DNA from 3 places in the Castellaniella defragrans 65Phen genome. Region 1 is predicted to be linked to each of the others. Evidence: predicted binding sites of a transcription regulator. Region 1 holds the regulator's gene; each other region holds the start of a gene.
What was found. The regulator NrdR, encoded in region 1, represses ribonucleotide reductase genes. The targets are predictions, from matches to a motif close to CACNANATNTNGTG.

Region 1 (6,215 bases):
CTGCACGTAGATCTCAAACCAGCCGACGGAATTGCTTGTCATGGCGACGTCTCCTGCGGGCGACGAGAAGGTTCGATAGTAGCGCAGGATCGGCGGCCAAGGCGATCATGCCAAGGTCCTCATGCCAAGGTCCTCATGCCAAGGTCATGCCAAGGTCATGCCAGGTCCGTGCCAGGTCCGTGCCAGGTCCGTGCGGACCGTACGGTCACACGCCACGCGAAGACGCGGCGGACGAGAACGCTGGCGGCAAGGCTGAAGGCCCGCTCATCCCCGGCGACATACGCCAGCAGACGCAAAAAAGCCCGCGATGCGAGGAAACATGCGGGCTTTCCATACTGCTGTCTGCTGTTGCAGACGAATTCCTGGCGGACAAGGGGGGATTCGAACCCCCGATACGCTATTCACGTATACACGCTTTCCAGGCGTGCGCCTTCAACCACTCGGCCACCTGTCCTGCACGCCCGCGCGCCATTGCGGCAGACGAAGTCCGCTATTCTAACAGAGAAATGCCGAATCCGCCCTGGGACTCAGGCGGCGCCCAGCCCCGCGGGTGCGGCCATCCCCATGCCGCCCACCATGCGCTCGACGTAGCGGGCGATCAGGTCGATCTCCAGGTTGACCGGGGAGCCGACTTCCAGGTTGCGCAGGGTCGTGACCTGGACGGTGTGCGGGATCAGGTTGATGGAGATCTCCGTGCCCTCTTCCTGGTCGTCCACGCGATTGACCGTCAGGCTCACGCCGTTGACCGTGACCGAGCCCTTGTAGGCCAGGTATTTCGACAGGTGGGCCGGGACGATGATGCGCAGTTCGGTCGATTCCGCCACGGCGTCGAAGCAGGTCACGCGGCCCACGCCGTCGACGTGGCCGGACACCAGGTGCCCGTCCAGGCTGTCGCCCAGCCGCAGGGCGTGCTCCAGGTTGACCTCGCCGGGGCGGTCCAGGCCGCAGGTGCGGTCCAGGCTTTCGCGCGAGACGTCGACCTCGAAGGCATCCTCGTGCAGGGCGACGACCGTCATGCAGGCCCCCTGGATGGCGATCGAGTCGCCCAGGCGGGTCGCCGCCAGCGGCAGGCCGCCGGCCTGGATGGACAGGCGCACGCCCGCTTCCTCGCCGTCGCCCAGGGGACGGACTTCGGTGATGCGGCCGACGGCCGCGATGATTCCGGTGAACATGGGGCTCTATCCTTTTTTCAAACCGCAGGCCTCGACCAGCGCGTCCCAGTGCGCCGGGTCGCGCAGCCGCAGCCGCATGTCCCGGCCCAGTTGCAGGACGTCCTGGAACTCGTAGCGGTAGGCCTGGTCCAGGCCCGCCAGGGGGGTGGGCAGCGCCGCCAGGCCCTGGCCGTCGCCCAGGACGCTGGGCGCCAGGTAGGCCACCCATTCGTCGACCAGCCCGGCCTGGACCAGCGCGCCCTGCAGCCGCGCGCCGGCCTCGACGTGGACCTCGTTGATCTCGTGATCCCCCAGCCAGCGCATCAGCGCCGCCAGGGACAGGGCGCCGCGCTCGTCCGGGGGCAGCACGATGACGCGCACATTGCGCGCCGCCAGGCGGGCGGCCTTGCCGGCATCGGGCCGCGCCGTGAAGATCCACACCGGATCGCCGTTGACGATCCGGGCCTGCTCTCCCAGCACGAACTGCGTGTCCAGCACCGCGCGGATCGGCTGGCGCGGCGTCTCGACGGCGCGCACGTCCAGCATGGGGTCGTCGGACAGGATCGTGCCGATGCCGGTCAGCACCATGCAGGCCCGCGCCCGCCAGCGGTGCCCGTCGTCGCGGGCGACGTCCCCGGTGATCCACTGCGAGCGGCCGTCGGGCAGGGCCATGCGCCCGTCGAAGGACGCGGCGGACTTCAGCCACAGCCAGGGCGTGCCGCGCGTCATGCGCGCGCAGAAGCCGGGGTTCTGCGCCAGGACGTCCTCGGCGAACAGGCCGACGTCCACCTGGATGCCGGCGGCGCGCAGCCGTTCGATGCCGCCGCCGGCCACCTTGGGGTTGGGGTCCCGCAGGCCGACCACGACCCGCGCGACGCCGGCCGCGACCAGCGCATCGGCGCACGGCGGGGTGCGGCCCGTGTGGCTGCAGGGTTCCAGCGTGACGTAGGCCGTGGCGCCGCGCACGTCCACGCCCTGGAGGGCGGCCTCGTGCAGGGCCTGGGCCTCGGCGTGGCGCCCGCCCGCCCGCTGGGTGCTGCCCTCGGCCAGCCAGCGGCCGTCGCGCACCAGCACGCAGCCGACGCGGGGATTGGGGCTGCTGACGAACAGCGCCTGCTCGGCCACCCGCAGGGCGCGCCGCATCCAGCGGTGGTCCTCGGTGGAGAAGACAGGCCCCCCGCGCGGCGCCTGCGGTTCGCCGCCCGCCGGGGGAGCGCTTTCCGCCGGAGGGCGGCCCGGCGAGGGAGAAAGGGCGTCAGGCCTTGTCATCGACATCGTCCGCGCCGCGGAATTCGTCGATGGCCTGGACGAATTCGCGGATGTCCTCGAAGCTGCGGTAGACCGAGGCGAAGCGCACGTAGGCCACCGGATCGAGCTGGCGCAATTCCGACATGACCAGCTCGCCGATGTAGTCCGAGGGCACCTCGCGCCGGCCGCTGGTCAGGAGGCGTTCCTGGATGCGCGCGGCGGCGGCGTCCACCGCCGAGGCGCTGACGGGGCGCTTGCGCAGCGCCAGCGCCATGCTGCCGCGCAGCTTGGCCGGGTCGAAATCCACCCGGGTGCCGTTGCGCTTGACGATGGCGGGCATCATCAGGTCCACCCGCTCGTAGGTGGTGAAGCGGCGGTCACAGGCCGTGCAGCGCCGGCGGCGGCGGATCGTGTCGCCTTCCTCGGAAACCCGGGAATCCACGACCTGGGTATCGGCACAACTGCAGAACGGACACTTCATCTGCGCTGCGGGCGCCCGCGGGCGCCCGTTCCGGTTGGTTTAGCGATAGACCGGCAGGCGCGCGGTCAGCTCGTTGACCTGCGCGCGCACCCGGGCGACGTTGTCGGCATCGTTCGGATTGTCGAGCACGTCGGCGATCAGGTTGCCGGTGAGCTCGGCCTCGGCTTCCTTGAAGCCGCGCGTGGTCATGGCCGGCGTGCCCAGGCGGATGCCGCTGGTGACGAAGGGCTTTTCCGGGTCGTTCGGGATGGCGTTCTTGTTGACCGTGATGTGGGCCTCGCCCAGGACGGCCTCGGCGGCCTTGCCGGTGATGCCCTTGGCGCGCAGGTCCACCAGCATCACGTGGCTTTCGGTGCGGCCGGACACGATGCGCAGGCCGCGCTTGACCAGGGTGTCGGCCAGCACGCGGGCATTGGCGGCCACCTGGGCGGCATAGGCCTTGAATTCGGGCCGCAGGGCCTCGCCGAAGGCCACCGCCTTGGCGGCGATGACGTGCATCAGCGGACCGCCCTGGATGCCGGGGAAGATGGCGGAATTGACGATCTTCTCGAATTCGGCCTTCATCATGATCACGCCGCCGCGCGGGCCGCGCAGGGACTTGTGCGTGGTCGAGGTGACGAAGTCGGCGTGCGGCACCGGGTTGGGGTAGACGCCGCCGGCCACCAGGCCCGCGTAGTGGGCGATGTCCACCATGAACAGGGCGCCGTTGTCGTGGGCGATGCGCGCCATGCGCTCGAAGTCGATGCGCAGCGAATAGGCCGAGGCGCCGCCGACGATCAGCTTGGGCTTGAGGGTGCGCGCGAGTTCTTCCAGCTGGTCGTAGTCCAGGACCTCGTTGGCGTCCAGGCCGTAGGAATGGAAGTCGTACAGCTTGCCGGAAGCGTTGACCGGCGAGCCGTGCGTCAGGTGGCCGCCTTCGGCCAGGCTCATGCCCAGCACGGTGTCGCCCGGCTTGAGCACGGCCATGTACACGCCCTGGTTGGCCTGGGAGCCGGAGTTCGGCTGCACGTTGGCGGCTTCCGCGCCGAAGATCGCCTTCAGGCGGTCGATCGCCAGCTGCTCGACCACGTCCACGTACTCGCAGCCGCCGTAATAGCGCTTGCCGGGATAGCCTTCGGCGTACTTGTTGGTCAGCTGCGTGCCCTGGGCCTGCATGACGGCGGGGCTGGCGTAGTTTTCCGAGGCGATCAGCTCGATGTGCTGTTCCTGGCGGACGTTTTCCTGCTGGATGGCGGCCCAGATGTCCGGGTCGGCCTGATCGAGGGTGCGGGAACGGTCAAACATGGGGTAGTGGTCCTGAAAGGCGGAGAAGTCGGGAAAATCGGGTCATTCTAGCGCGAACCCCCGCGCGCCCACAGCCTACAGGGCGTGCAGGCGGGGATTCAGGGTATAGGTGCCGGTCAGGGACGCCTGGGCCAGGATGTGCCCGCGCATGGCTTCCAGGACCTGCGCGCCGGTGAAGCGGCCGGACACGCCCAGCTCGGCCACGTCCAGCGCGTAGACCGTGAAGACGTAGCGGTGGACGCGCGCGTCGTTCCAGGGCGGGCAGGGGCCGTCGTAGCCGAAGTAGTCGCCGCTCATGTCGCGGTCGGAGGCGAACCAGCCGGTGTAGTCGTTCAGCCCCTGGCGCGTGCCGTCCAGGGCCAGCGGGCCGGCCTTGCCGCGCGGCGTGATGCCGTTGGAGTAGTCGCCTTCGGCGAGGGCGCGCGTGTCGGGCGAAACATCCACCAGGACCCAGTGGAAGAAGTCGGTGCGCGGCAGGTCGGCCGGGACCTCGCGGCCTTCCTGGTTGACGTCGTCGGGGCGCGTGGGCACGTCCGGATCGACGCACAGGATGGCGAAGGACCGCGTGCCCTCGGGCACGTCCGTCCAGCTCAGCTGCGGATTGCGGTTGCCGGCCAGGGTGACGTGGGTCTGCGGATCGATCCGCGCGAAGGCGTTGCGTTCGGGAATGACCCCCTGATCGGGGAAGGATTCGCTGTGCAGTTTCATGGGGTCCTCCGTGGGTGCTTCGGGTTCAGGTCAGGGTGACCCGGGCGAACTTGCGCTTGCCGACCTGCATGACGTAGGTGCCCGCCGGCAGCAGCAGGGATTTGTCCTCGACGCGGTCGCCGTCGATGCGCACGCCACCCTGCTCGATGTTGCGCTGGGCCTCGGACGCCGAGGCCGCCAGCCCCGATTCGCGCAGGACCTTGAGGATGCCCATCGGCGCGGCGCCGGCGGTGACCGCAGGCATGTCGTCGGGAATCGCGCCGTCGCGGAACCGGGCGTTGAACTGCTCCAGCGCGCGCGCGCCCGCCCCGGCGCCATGGAAGCGGTCGACGATCTCGCCGGCCAGCAGGACCTTGGCGTCGCGCGGATTGCGCCCGCCGGCGACTTCCGCCTGCAGGGCGCCGATGTCTTCCAGGGAGCGGAAGGACAGCAGCTCGAAATAGCGCCACATCAGGGTGTCGGAGATCGACATCAGCTTGCCGAACATGGAATCCGGCGCCTCGGTGATGCCGATGTAGTTGCCCTTGGACTTGGACATCTTCTCGACCCCGTCGGTGCCTTCCAGCAGCGGCATCGTCAGGACGCACTGGGGCTCCTGGCCGTATTCCTTCTGCAGCTCGCGGCCCACCAGCAGGTTGAACTTCTGGTCGGTGCCGCCGAGTTCGAGGTCGGCCTTCAGGGCCACGGAATCGTAGCCCTGCAGCAGCGGGTAGAGGAATTCGTGCACCGAGATCGGCACGCCGCCCTTGAAGCGGCGGGTGAAGTCGTCGCGCTCCATCATGCGGGCCACGGTGTAGCGCGAGGCGAGCTGGATCAGGCCGCGCGTGCCCAGCGGGTCGCACCATTCGGAGTTGTAGCGGATCTCGGTGCGGTCGGGGTCCAGCACCAGGCTGGCCTGGGCGTAGTAGGTCTTGGCGTTTTCGCGGATCTGCTCGGGCGTGAGCGGCGGGCGGGTGGCGTTGCGGCCGCTGGGGTCGCCGATCTGCGCGGTGAAGTCGCCGATCAGGAAGATCACGGTATGGCCGAGATCCTGCAGCTGGCGCATCTTGTTCAGCACCACCGTATGGCCCAGGTGGATGTCGGGCGCGGTGGGGTCCAGGCCGAGCTTGATGCGCAGGGGCATGCCGGTGGCGCGGCTGCGCGCCAGCTTGGCGGCGAATTCGGAGACGACGAGCAATTCGTCGCAACCCCGCTGGGCCACGCGCAGATCTTCGGCGATCCGGGGGTCGACGGGGTCGGAGGGGGACGACATGATATACGCTTTTACCAGAAAAAAATGAAAAACCGCTCGAAAAAACAGCAGGTATGCGCTAGCATAACGTGCCATCGCAGCTTCTGTACAA
Region 2 (6,215 bases), 1.8 Mb from region 1:
GATCCTTCCAATTCAACCATTCTGGGAACCGTCCAGGCGTGTCTGGGGCTGGAATTGCCCCTGGTACCCAACACAGTGGCCCATGATGGGGACATTACGGCCTTGTGGCTGGCGCCTGACGAGTGGCTGCTGCGCGCCGGCGCAGGTGTCGATCTGGTATCCCGGGTCGAACATGCGCTGGCAGGTCACTGGTTTGCGATCACGGACCAGAGCAGCGGCTATTCCGCCGTTCAGTTGCATGGGCCGGGGGCGCGCAATGTGTTGAACGCGGGCTGTCCGCTGGATCTGCACCCCCGGGCCTTACCGCTTGGCCGTTGCGCTCAGTCGCATTTTTTCAAGGCCAGCGTGCTGCTGCGCCCGCTGGAGGATACGGGCGATGCCTGGGAACTGATCGTGCGACGCAGTTTCGCCGATTACGCGGTGCGCATGCTGCTGGATGCGATGGAGGGCTGAGCACCGATTCGCAAGGCGGCATGGTCGCCCGCAAGGGCGGTCACGGCGCCTACCCGCGCCGCAGTTCGAAGGATGGGAACAGCGCCGCCAGCGCGTCGCTGACCCCTGCGCCCGGCCAGTCCCGCAAGGACTGGCCGTGTGCATTCAGGATCTCGTCGGCGCAGCCTTGGGTGCGGAACACTTGTACGGCGTAACGGCGCACACCGTATTGAGCCAGCGCGCGGCCCAGTGCCACCAGCTCCTGCGCATCGATCAGATCGGGATGGACGGTGGTGCGGCATTCGAAATCGACGCCGCTGTCCAGCACGGCCTGCAGGCTGGCGCGTGCGGGGTGGCCGCTGCCGGTGACGCCGGTGATGCGGGCGTAGTCATCGAAACCCGCCTTGATGTCCAGGCCGACCCAGTCCACCAGCGGCAGCACCTGGGCCAGGCGGCGCGGGTGCGTGCCCCCGGTGTGCAGGCCGATCTTGTAGCCCAGCTCGCGCGCCTGCCGGATGGCGGCGCCCAGGCCCGGGTCCATCGTGGGCTCGCCGCCGCTGAAGACCACGCCGTCGATCAACCCGACGCGGCGGCGCAAGAATGCCAGGACGTCATCGTTCCAGTCCAGCGGACTGTCGGCGGTGCGTGGCTGCAGGTGCGGGTTGTGGCAGTAACCGCAACGCCAGGGGCAGCCTTGCACGAAGAGAACGGTTGCCAGCAGGCCGGGGTAGTCTGTGGCGGTGAAGGGCACCAGCCCGCCGACCTTCAGGTGCGCGGGCGGCCGTCCCGGCGCGATGCGCGGGACGGAGGCGGCCGCCGTCGAGGCGTGGGACGCGGTGGCGGCGCGCATGGGATTACACCGCCTGCCGGGCAGGCGCCTGGCCGGCAGGCCGTTCGACGAAGAAGCGGCGTTCGTGGAACTCGCCTTTCTTGCCGATGTTGAAGGATGACATAGGGCGGTGGTAGCCCATGACGCGTGTCCAGATCTCGCAAGGCTGGCGTTCGGCGTCGTTCAGGGTGATGGATGTGTTGGGCATGATGTGCTCCTGAGAGGCTGAGAAAACCGGGCCGTGGCCCGGACGGAAAAAAAGAGGGGGGCGGTCAGACCGGAGACATGCGCCCGGCCCGCCGGCGTCGTTCAGGCGACGCGGGCCGCCGGGGCGGGGGCCGCGCTGGCGTCGGACGCCGTCGTCCCGGCGTGCTTGCGGGCGAGCAGTTCGTCGTCGCAATGCGGGCAGAATTCGTGTTTGCCCGGCAGGTAGCCGTGCCTGGGGCAGATGGAAAACGTCGGCGTGATCGTGATGTAGGGCAGCGAGAAACGGCTGAGCGTGCGGCGCACCAGTTCGCGGCAGGCGTCGGCCGAGGACAGCGGCTCGGTCATGTACAGGTGCAGCACGGTGCCACCGGTGTATTTGCGTTGCAGTTCGTCCTGGCGCTCCAGGGCTTCGAAGGGGTCGTCGGTGAAGCCTACCGGCAACTGGGACGAGTTGGTGTAGTAGGGCATGTCCGGCGTGCCGGCCTGCAGAATGCCGGGCCAGCGGGCGCGGTCCTCCTTGGCGAAACGGTAGGTCGTGCCCTCGGCCGGGGTGGCTTCCAGGTTATACATGTGGCCGGTGGCCTCCTGGAATTCGATCATGCGGGCGCGCACGTGATCCAGCAGGCGCACGGCAAAAGCGTGGCCCCAGGGGCTGGTCAGGTCGTGCTCGTCGGCGGTGAAGTTGCGGATCATTTCATTGATGCCGTTGACGCCCAGCGTGGAGAAGTGGTTGCGCAGGGTGCCCAGGTAGCGGCGCGTATAGGGGAACAGGCCATTGTCCATGTGTTCCTGGATCACGCGGCGCTTGATCTCCAGGCTGTCGCGGCCCAGTTCCAGCAGTTCGTCCAGGCGGGCCATCAGGCCGGCCTCGTCGCCGGCATGCAGGTGGCCCAGGCGCGCGCAGTTGATCGTCACCACCCCCAGTGAGCCGGTCTGCTCGGCCGAACCGAACAGGCCGTTGCCGCGCTTGAGCAGCTCGCGCAGGTCGAGCTGCAGGCGGCAGCACATGGAGCGGATCATGTTCGGCTTGAGTTCCGAGTTGATGAAGTTCTGGAAGTAGGGCAGGCCGTACTTGGCGGTCATCTCGAACAGGCGTTCGGCGTTGGGGCTGTGCCAGTCGAAGTCGGGCGTGATGTTGTAGGTGGGGATGGGAAAGGTAAACGCGCGCCCGCGCGCGTCGCCGGCCATCATGACCTCGATGTAGGCGCGGTTGATCATGTCCATTTCGGCCTGCAGCTCGCCGTAGGTGAAGGACATTTCCGCCCCGCCGATCACCGGGACCTGGTCGCGCAGGTCTTCGGGGCAGACCCAGTCGAAAGTCAGGTTGGTGAACGGCGTCTGGGTGCCCCAGCGCGAGGGGACGTTCAGGTTGAAGATCAGTTCCTGGATGAACTGGCGCACTTCGGCGTAGGACAGGGCATCCTTGCGGACGAAGGGCGCCATGTAGGTGTCGAAGGAGCTGAAGGCCTGGGCGCCGGCCCATTCGTTCTGCAGCGTGCCCAGGAAATTGACGATCTGGCCCACGGCGCTGGACATGTGGCGCGGCGGCCCGGATTCGATCTTGCCCGGCACCCCGTTCAGGCCTTCGTTCAACAGGGTGCGAAGCGACCAGCCGGCGCAGTAGCCCGAGAGCATGTCCAGGTCGTGGATGTGCAGGTCGCCCTGGCGGTGCGCCTGGCCGACGGTCTCGGGGTAGACGTGGCTGAGCCAGTAGTTGGCGATCAGCTTGCCCGAGGTGTTCAGGATCAGGCCGCCCAGCGAATACCCCTGGTTGGCGTTGGCGTTGACGCGCCAGTCCTGCTGGCGCAGGTATTCGTCGATGGAGCGGATCACGTCCACGTGCGGGACGGGGCGGGCGGCCCGGGCGTGGGCCGCACTCTGGATCGGGGTGGGGTTCATCCTGGATATCTCTATATATTGTGTACAGACGAATCGTAAACACAATATATGGTGGTATCAAGGCATCCGGCGTCTTTTTTTGATAGGCTTGATGAAAGTCAAGAACAGCCGGCCCGGGCGCGGGGCCGTGCGCGCGCCCGGGCCGGGCATGCTCCGCCCGGGGGCCGGGTCGTTCAGGTCCTCCTGCGGGTCCCGCCGCCGAGCGCCGCCTTCGACAGCCGGTCCAGCAGCAGCGCCACCGCCACGATCGCCAGGCCCGCGCGCAGCCCCAGGCCCATCTCCATGCGCGTCAGGCCGCGGGTGACCTCGGCGCCCAGGCCGCCCGAGCCGACCAGGCCGGCCAGCACCACCATCGCCAGCGACAGCAGGATGCACTGGTTCAGGCCCACCAGCAGCGTGGGCATGGCGGCCGGGACCTCGATCTTGAACAGCACGGTGCGCGGCGGCGCGCCCAGCGCCTGGCCGAGTTCCAGCAGGTCCCTGGGGATCTGATCGAACGCCAGCGTGGTCAGCCGCAGCATCGGCGGGATGCCGTAGACGATGGTGGCGATGATGGCCGGGACGCTGCCCAGGCTGAAGAGGATCACGGCCGGGATCAGGTACACCCAGGGCGGCACGGTCTGCATGATGTCCAGGATGGGACGCAGCACGGCCGCGAGGCGCGGGTGGCGGGACGCCAGCACGCCCAGCGGGAAGGCGATCGCCACCGACAGGGCGACGGCGACCGAGACCAGGGTGATCGTCTGCATGGCTTCCTGCCACAGGCCCACGCCCCAGCAGAAGCCCAGCGCCAGGGCCGTGACGGCGGCCGGCCGCCGGCCCAGGGTCCACAGGGCCAGTCCCGCGGCCGCGAGGATCAGGCCCCAGGGCGGCAGGATCAGCAGCAGCGCCGTGGCGCCGTCCAGGACGGCCTGGATGACGTCGCTGATGAAGGCGAAGAGCGGATGCCAGTGGGTGTTCAGCCAGTCCACCGCCGGGGTCAGGAAGGCGCCGGGCGAGAAGTGGGTCGGGGTCGGGTTCATGCCTTTCTCCTCCTGGAGCCGGAGCGGCCGGCGCTCTGGCTGAGCCGGTCCAGGATCATGGTCAGAATGACGATGGCGATGGCCGCGTCGATGGACTTGGCGATGTCGAGCTTGCGGATCGCGTCGTAGATGGTCTGGCCCAGTCCGCCCGACCCGACGATGCCGGCGATGACGACCATGCCGAAGGCCATCATCAGGCTCTGGTTGATGCCGGCCATGATGCTGGGCAGGGCGAAGGGCAGCCGGATCTTGGCGAACATCTGCCAGCGGGTCATGCCGGTGGCCATGCCCAGTTCGATGTATTCGACGGGCGCCATCCGCATGCCCAGCGCGGCCAGGCGGAAGGCCGGCGGGACCGCGACGACCAGGGTGGAGACCAGCGCGGTCGCGGGCCCGTAGCCCAGCAGCGCGATCCCGGGCAGCAGGTAGATGTACGGCGGCAGGGTCTGCAGCAGGTCCAGCACGGGGGTGGCCAGGCGGTCCAGCGCCGGGACGTAGCCGCTCAGGATGCCGGCCGGAATGGCGATTGCCAGGGCCAGCAGCGTGGCGGCGATCACCAGGGCCAGCGTGCCGATGGTCTCGGGCCAGAGATTCATCAGCTCGCAGACCGCCAGGGCGGCGGCGGCCAGGGCGCCGAAGCGCCAGCCGACCAGGCGCCAGCCCAGCAGGCCGATGGCGAGCGCCACGACGTAGGACGGCGCCAGGCCCAGCAGCCACAGGATGGCGCCGTAGAAGCCTTCCAGGCCGCCCTGGATCGCGGCGAAGACCTGGCTGGAGCTGTCCGTCAGGTGGGCCAGGGCCTCGTCCATCCAGCCGTCGAACGCGGCGATGGGATCGGTATCGTTCATGGTGTGAACCCTCCTGGTCCGGCGTCAGTGCGCCGCGGGGCGGCCGGCCTGGTCGCCCTGGATGCCCCTGAGCAGGTCGCGGGGCGATACGACGCCGACGGGGCCGCCGTCGTCCATGATCGCAACCGATTCCAGGCCGGTCCGGGTGGACAGGGCGATCAGTTCGGCGATGTCGGCTTCGGCCGCGGCGCGCGGCAGCGCGTCGAGGGCGACGTCCGGGTGCGCGGCGCGGAACTCGGCGACCGTGCCCATGATCGAGCGGGCCTTGACCAGATTCAGGCGCGAGATGCCGGCCACGAATTCCGCCACGTAGTCGTCGGCCGGATTGCGGACGATTTCCTCGGCGGTCCCGACCTGGATCAGGACGCCGTCCTTCATGATGGCGATGCGGTCGCCGATGCGGATCGCCTCGTCCAGGTCGTGCGTGATGAAGGCGGCCGATTTGCCCAGCTGCTTGGTCAGCGTGCGGAATTCGTCCTGCAGTTGGCGCCGGATCAGCGGGTCGAGCGCGCTGAACGGCTCGTCCATCAGGATGATCTCGGGGTCGGCCGCGATGGCGCGCGCCAGCCCGACGCGCTGCTGCATGCCGCCGGACAGCTCGTCGGGGTAGTGGTTCTGCCAGTCGGCCAGGCCCACCTTTTCCAGCGCCTCGGCCGCGATCCGGTTGCGTTCTTCCTTCGCCACCCCCTGGACCTCCAGCCCGAAGGCGGTGTTCTCCAGCACGGTGCGGTGGGGCAGCAGGGCCACGCTCTGGAACACCATGCCGATGTGGTGGGCGCGCATGTCGCGCAAGGCGGCCGCGTCCAGGGTGGCCAGGTCCTTGCCCTTGACCAGTACGCGGCCCTGGGTGGGCGCGATGAGCCGGTTGAGCAGGCGGATCAGCGTCGATTTGCCGCTGCCCGACAGGCCCATGATGCAGAAGATCTCGCCGCGCCTGACCTGCAGGCTCACGCCCGAGACGCCGACCATGCAGCCGAA
Region 3 (6,215 bases), 980 kb from region 1:
GACCGCCTTGCCGATGGGCTGGAACAGGCCCGTGCCGTCGCAGATGCCGAAGGTGACGGCGAACGAGGCAAGGAACTGGATGCGCTCCATGCACAGCACGGCGACGATGAACAGGTAGATGGCGTTGTAGGTTTCCTGGTCGTTCTCGCGCTGGCCGCGGGCGTAGTCGTAGCTGACCTCGAAGGCGCGGTTGAAGACCTCGCTGACGACGCGCAGGCGGCTGATGGCCTCCTTGACCGAGAGGATCTCGTTGAGGATGTCGTCGGGATTGTCGAAGCTGTTGCGGACGATCTCGGAATACGTGGCGGCGTGGACGATCTCGTTCTTGGTGATCTCCACCCAGCCGGACCAGGCCTCGCTGCTGGTGCAGACCGGGGCCAGCACGGCGGCGATGGAGCGCGAGGCGACGCTGTCGGCCTCCCATTGCCACGCCAGGGTCTTGACCATCATGTCGTAGGTGTGGCGGTCGCAGGTCTTGAACTGCACGTTGCAGGTGGAATAGTCGAACTCGTTCTCGTCCCAGTCCTGGTTCTTCAGCGTCTTGTAGAGCTTCCAGATCTCGGGATAGAACTTGTTGATCGTGTCGAACAGGCCCAGGTCCTGGCCCAGGATGATTTCCGGGAAGGCGTAGTCGGACTTGTCGGTGTTGAAGATCTTGGTGGGCAGGGCTTCTTGGGTCATTTTCGGGTCGTGCCAGGGGTAGGGGGCGGTCGGAGGCCCCGGAACGGTCGTCCGGGGCCGGGGTCGTGCGGGCCGTGCGGCGCGGGCGGCCCTGATGTCGGGGAAGGGCCTACATCGTGCAGCTTTCGCAGACGACTTTTTCTTCCACGCCGTCGTGGATGCTGCCGGCGTTGTCCAGCGTCTTGTCCGAGGCCACGTTGGAGTTGTAGTAGTAGCGGGTCTTCATGCCGTACTTCACCATGGCGAAGTAGTGGGTGAGCAGTTCGCGGCTGGAGACCTTGTCGTCGTCCTTGATCCGGCGCCACAGGTCGGCGGAGATCCCCTGGTCGGTGAATTTCTGGAACACCGCGTAGGCCTTGATCATGTCCACTTCGGAGATGTCCCAGGCCGACTGGTAGAAATAGGCCGGGTTGTCGCTCTCGGGCGCGGCCCAGCGGATCGTGACCGAGCCGTCGGTCTTGTTCAGCGTGACGTCGCGCACGGGATAGAGCGAGTTGGGCTTGCCCAGCGCCTTGGAGGACGATTCCCCCGGCATGTACGCCACCAGGCAGGAATGGGCGATGCCGCCGTTCTGCATGATCTCGGTGCGCAGGGCTTCCCAGTCGTAGCGGTTATGGAAGTCGCCCAGCTCGTCGACGTTGCGGTTGTAGGTGTCGATCGGCAGCCAGCCGTCAGGCCAGCGGGTCTTGTGCATCCAGGGCGCGACGCCGCGTTCCTTGCTGATGCGCAGCGAGGCCCGGATGGCGTGGTACATGTGGCGTTCGGCGATGCGGTGCAGTTCCTCGCGGCCCTCGTCGGTGTCGTAGCGCAGGCCCTTGCGCGCCATGTGGGTGGCCACGCCCATCAGGCCCACGCCGGCGTTCATGCGGGCCTTGGCGGTCACGGCCACGTGGGGCAGCACGTAGTGCGAGTTGAGGATGCAGTAGTCGATCATCTTCAACGTCAGGTACATCGCCTCCTGGTAGGTCTCGTCGTCGTCCTCGCCGATGGCGTCGTAGGCGATGGCGCCCAGGGAGCACAGGGCGATCTCGGGTTCCTCGTGGATCTCGACCACGCGGGCGACCCGGCCGCCCTTGCCCGGCTCGTCGGACAGGATGTCGTCGCCCGCCTTCAGTTCGCCGGCGAAGATGACGCGCGGCAGGGTGGAGTCGGCGACCGCGACGGTCAGCGGCGCGTTGAAGTCGAAGGTCTGCGTCGTTCCGTCGGCGAGCTCGACGGTGATGTGGCCCACTTCCCGGTCGGAATACAGGTCGCGCATGTCCTGGTAGGGACGGTTGGGCTCGCAGATCTCCAGGCACAGGTTGCTGGAATGGATGGGTTCCTTGAAGGGCGTGTGGCGGTTCATCTCGTCGATGTTGGCCAGGTAGGCCACGCCGGTCTCCAGCGCCTCGTTCAGCGAGGTCAGGATCAGGTCGCGCGGCTTGAAGGTTTCCTTCTTGAAGGAGGGGTCGCGCTCCAGGCGCTCGTATTCGCGCTTGAAGGCGGCCGAGTCGGGGCCGAAGAACAGCCGGGTGAGCTCGGGCGCGGTGCGCACGTTGAACGAGAAGGCTTCCTCGTTGCGGGCGACCTTTTCGGCGAAGAGCTTGTTGGTGACCAGTGCGTAGTGCAGGTCGCGGTTCTTGCGGTCCTCGGTGCTGCGCGGGTTGCGCAGGTAGGCGATGACCTCGGCCTCGGGGTCGAAGCCGGAATAGTAGGTGGTGCAGGCGCCGCCGCGCCCGGCCTGCATGTTGGCGTGCACCGCCTTGCCCAGCGAGGCCAGGTAGGGCAGCTTGCCCTGGTGCTGGATCAGGCCGCCGCGCACCGGGTCGCCCTTGCTGCGGGTGATCAGGTGGCTGCCGATCCCGGCCGAGGCCGCGGTCATGCGGTAGGCGATGTGGTCGCCGATGGCCAGGGACGCCTCGTTGTCGTCCACCACGTACAGGCAGCACGAGGCGAAGCCGCGCAGTTTGGTGCCCAGGTTGACGTAGTTGGGCGTGGGGGCGGAGATCCGCTTGGCGGAGAATTCGGTGTAGAAGCGCCGCACCAGGTCGATCCGGCGCTCGGCGGGCTCGTTTTCCGACAGCGCCATGGCCATGCGCATGTAGACGAACTGCTGCGTTTCGTATTCCTGCCGGGTGACGCGGTTCTGCAGGCTGTACTTCTTGCGGATGTAGTGCAGCGAGAAGTGCGGCGTGTCGTAGTCCTGCTCGTGGTCGATGAAGGACTCGATCTCGGCGTATTCGGCGTCGGTGTAGTCCAGGCGCACCATCACCCCGTCGGCCACCATGCGGTCGTGCAGGGCCTTGACGGTGGGGATGGCGGGGCCGTGGATGATCTTGTGCAGGTGGGACGCGTACAGCCGGCCCGCCATCAGGTAGTAGGACCAGGTGCCCTTGTCCAGGCAGTTCTGGATCAGTTTTTCCTGCAGATCGGCGGTGGAGACCGTCTCGGGCATGGTGCTGACGGCCTGCAGCACGATGCTGCTCCAGTCGACCTTGTTGCCCAGGTTGGCGGCGGCCCAGCGGCCCCAGCCGTTGAGCTTGCTGGGGATGTAGGGTTCGATGCGTCCATCACGCTTGACGATGTTCTTGATCACGGCCGGCAGTCCTTGGTGGCATGGGGTCTTCCTGCAGAAGACCTCTTTGATTTTCTACATGTAGTGCGGCTGGAAATGATAAACACAATATATGGTGTAGGCAAGCGCGGTTTCAAATTCGTCCGTTGAAACATTTTGAGGGTTTCGGCGGCCCCCCGCGTCGTGATACCCTGGAGCGCTTTGGGGGATTTCGCGGCGGTTTTCGCGCCGCGCGATCCCTGGATTTCATCGCCCGGGCCCGCGCGGCCCGGCGATCCTGCGTGTCATCCCATGAATGGAATCGTCCGGCTGCTGGCCGTGTCGGCCCTGCTGGGCGGCGCCAGCCTCGCGCCGGCCCGGGCCTGGCAGGCGGCCGACCCGGATGCGGCGCTCATCGACCTGGCCCCCCAGCGCTATGCCGTCCCCGACGTGCCCCGCGACGTCCCGTCCGACGTCCCCTCCGACGCGGCCGAGGCCGGCGATGCCGCCGACGTGCCGGATGCGTCCGGGGCGGTCGCCGTCCCCGGGCTGCGCTACGACCTGCTGTTCCTGGATGAGCCCGGACACGGGACAGTCCTTGCGGACTGTGACGTGCCTGGCGGATCCGGGCCGCTTGCAAGCGGCGAGGTGGAGGGATGCTTCCGCCTGCGCTGGTTCGGCTCGGCCGCCGATCCGGCGGCCGGCGCGGGGCCGTCCGGCGGATTCGGGCCGCTCGCCTCCGGCGGCCTGGACGCCTGGACCCTGGGCGCGCGGAACTGGCGCTATCGCAGTTCCGCCGGCTACGGCGTGACGCTGGGCAGCACGGCCGCGGGCGCGCCGGACTGGGGGCGGCCCGTGCGCCTCGCGGGGGTGGGCGTGGCCCGCTCCGTCTCCCAGGGGCGCCTGCCGGCCGGGTCGTGGGACTACGCGGTGGCGGTCGGCGCCGTGGACACCGGCCGCACGCCCGCCGAGGGCGATCTGGCCTACGGACCGGTCGCGCTCGATGCGACCACGCGCTATGCGCCGGACCGCGACCTGATCCTGGCCTCGCGGCTGCAGAGCGCCCAGGGCCTGACGGCGCTGGGGCTGGGGGGCGACTATTCCATGGGCGGCGCGGGCGCCTGGCGGTTCGGCGTGTCCGGCTCGCGCCAGCCGCTGGCCGAGGGCTGGCGCCGGCAGCTGGGCTATACCCTGGGCCTGCTGCCGGGCTGGGACCTGTCCTGGGTGAATGCGCGGCAGGGCGGGGGCTATGCGGACCTGGCCGCGTACGGCGGCGACCCCGGCTGCGACTGCGTCAGCAACCAGTGGCAGCTGGACCTGGCGGCGGGCCGCTGGGGTTCGTTCAGCGGCTCGTTCGAGCGGCGGCTGGACGCGGCGGGCGGCGGGCTGGACGAGCGGGTCGGGCTGGCGCACGGCTTCCGCTATGGTCCGTACCTGCGGGTGCGCCTCGAAACCAACCGCAACCTGACGTCCGGGGACTACGGCCTGGGCGCGCGGTTCTCGCTGCCGCTGGACTGGTAGGGCGGCGGCGGTTCCGGGCCGGGATCAGTCCCGGCCGTTCAGGTGGTTCATGAAGACGCGGCACAGGGCTTCCATCCCACGCCGGTCGTCCTCGTCGAAGCGGTCCGTGACGGGGCTGTCCACGTCCCAGACGCCCAGCAGCGATCCGTCCGCGCGCACCAGCGGCACGACGATTTCCGATTGCGAGGCGGAATCGCAGGGGATGTGTCCGGAGAACCGGCTGACGTCGCGGACGACCTGGGTCCTCCGGGTGCTCGCGGCCGTGCCGCAGACGCCCGAGCCCAGGGCGATGCGGATGCAGGCGGGCTTGCCCTGGAAAGGACCGACGACGAGTTCCGTGCCGTCGTACAGGTAGAAGCCCGCCCAGTTCAGCTGCGGCAGGCTGTCGAACACCAGCGCGCTGAAATTGGCCGCGTTGGCGATCAGGTCGGGTTCCCCCGCGATCAGGCCGCGCGCCTGGGCGGCGAGGTCGGCGTAGTGTTCCGCCTTGCTGGCGTAGGCGCGGGGAGCGAATGTGAACATCGGGCATTCCAGGAGACGGTCTGAGGAAATCCCATTGTAGGGCGGCCGTTGCGGGCCGGCCGCCGGCCGGACCGCGGCATGATGATCGTTATAATCTTGTATATATAGCGAATGTGTGCCCGACTGGCTTATGCTGGGCCGGGGGACGTTTGCGCGGCATCAAGGCCGCGTGTCCGATCTCCGCATGACAATGTCGGCGGCGCGGCATGGCGCCTGTCGCCGCCGGATCCGACGCCAGGAGAACCGCCCATGATCACGCTGCCGATCGCCGCCATCGTCCATGACCACGAGGACGGGGCCGATGCGTTGATGCGCGCCTTCGCCGAGCGCCAGTCCCGCGCGGGGCTGGACGTGCGCGGCCTCGTGACGGAGCCGGGCGGCGAGGAGGCGGGCCGGTCCCGGCGGCGCCTGCGCGACGTCCGGACCGGCGAGTCCTTCGAGATTTTCCAGGACCTGGGCGCGGGATCCCGGGCGTGCTGCCTGGACGTCTTCCGGCTGGCGGCGGCCAGCGCCGCGCTGCGCGTGGCCGGGAATGACCGCCCGGACCTGGTGGTCGTGAGCCGATATGGCCGCCAGGAAGCGGGCGGCGGCGGTTTCGCCGCGGAGTTCCTCGCCCTGATGGCCGAGAGCATTCCGGTGCTGACCATCGTCGCCGGGGAATTCCTGGAGGACTGGCGGCACTTCACCGGCGGCCTGGGCGTGGAGCTGCCCGTGGATGCCGATCTGTTGAACGAATGGGGCGCGCGGGTGTGCGCGATGCCCGCGCGGAACCGATGGATGATGGCATGAATGACGACGCCTTGACGATCGAGGACCTGGATTTCGCCCGGCTGTACCGCAACCACATGGCCCGCAGCGGCCGTCCGCCGAAGCAGGCGGGCGAGTGGGACGCCCGGGTCAGGAAGAACGGCATGCCCCTGGCCGGTACGAGCGGCTATGCCGGCGAATTCCTCTCGCG

Region 2: BN940_RS07630 (ribonucleoside triphosphate reductase) is a predicted target of NrdR. The motif match lies at 3,408-3,421, and genes of this name have one in related genera.
Region 3: BN940_RS17815 (ribonucleoside-diphosphate reductase subunit alpha) is a predicted target of NrdR. The motif match lies at 3,340-3,353, and genes of this name have one in related genera.

The regions. Positions count from the first base shown of each region.
Region 1 is NZ_HG916765.1:3,796,679-3,802,893, forward strand. Features, by position in the region: gene BN940_RS17010 (VOC family protein) at 1-42, opposite strand, end outside; tRNA gene BN940_RS17015 (tRNA-Ser) at 364-454, opposite strand; gene BN940_RS17020 (riboflavin synthase) at 528-1,172, opposite strand; gene ribD (bifunctional diaminohydroxyphosphoribosylaminopyrimidine deaminase/5-amino-6-(5-phosphoribosylamino)uracil reductase RibD) at 1,179-2,426, opposite strand; gene nrdR (transcriptional regulator NrdR) at 2,407-2,880, opposite strand; gene glyA (serine hydroxymethyltransferase) at 2,920-4,164, opposite strand; gene BN940_RS17040 (YbhB/YbcL family Raf kinase inhibitor-like protein) at 4,240-4,872, opposite strand; gene tyrS (tyrosine--tRNA ligase) at 4,898-6,124, opposite strand.
Region 2 is NZ_HG916765.1:1,687,351-1,693,565, forward strand. Features, by position in the region: gene BN940_RS18440 (sarcosine oxidase subunit gamma) at 1-453, shown strand, start outside; gene BN940_RS07620 (anaerobic ribonucleoside-triphosphate reductase activating protein) at 503-1,282, opposite strand; gene nrdD (anaerobic ribonucleoside-triphosphate reductase) at 1,287-1,469, opposite strand; gene BN940_RS07630 (ribonucleoside triphosphate reductase) at 1,571-3,367, opposite strand; gene BN940_RS07635 (ABC transporter permease) at 3,541-4,389, opposite strand; gene BN940_RS07640 (ABC transporter permease) at 4,386-5,237, opposite strand; gene BN940_RS07645 (quaternary amine ABC transporter ATP-binding protein) at 5,262-6,215, opposite strand, start outside.
Region 3 is NZ_HG916765.1:818,892-825,106, forward strand. Features, by position in the region: gene BN940_RS03615 (ribonucleotide-diphosphate reductase subunit beta) at 1-681, opposite strand, end outside; gene BN940_RS17815 (ribonucleoside-diphosphate reductase subunit alpha) at 791-3,256, opposite strand; gene BN940_RS03630 (fimbria/pilus outer membrane usher protein) at 3,527-4,735, shown strand; gene BN940_RS03635 (GAF domain-containing protein) at 4,760-5,257, opposite strand; gene BN940_RS03640 (DUF2478 domain-containing protein) at 5,507-6,046, shown strand; gene BN940_RS03645 (class I SAM-dependent methyltransferase) at 6,043-6,215, shown strand, end outside.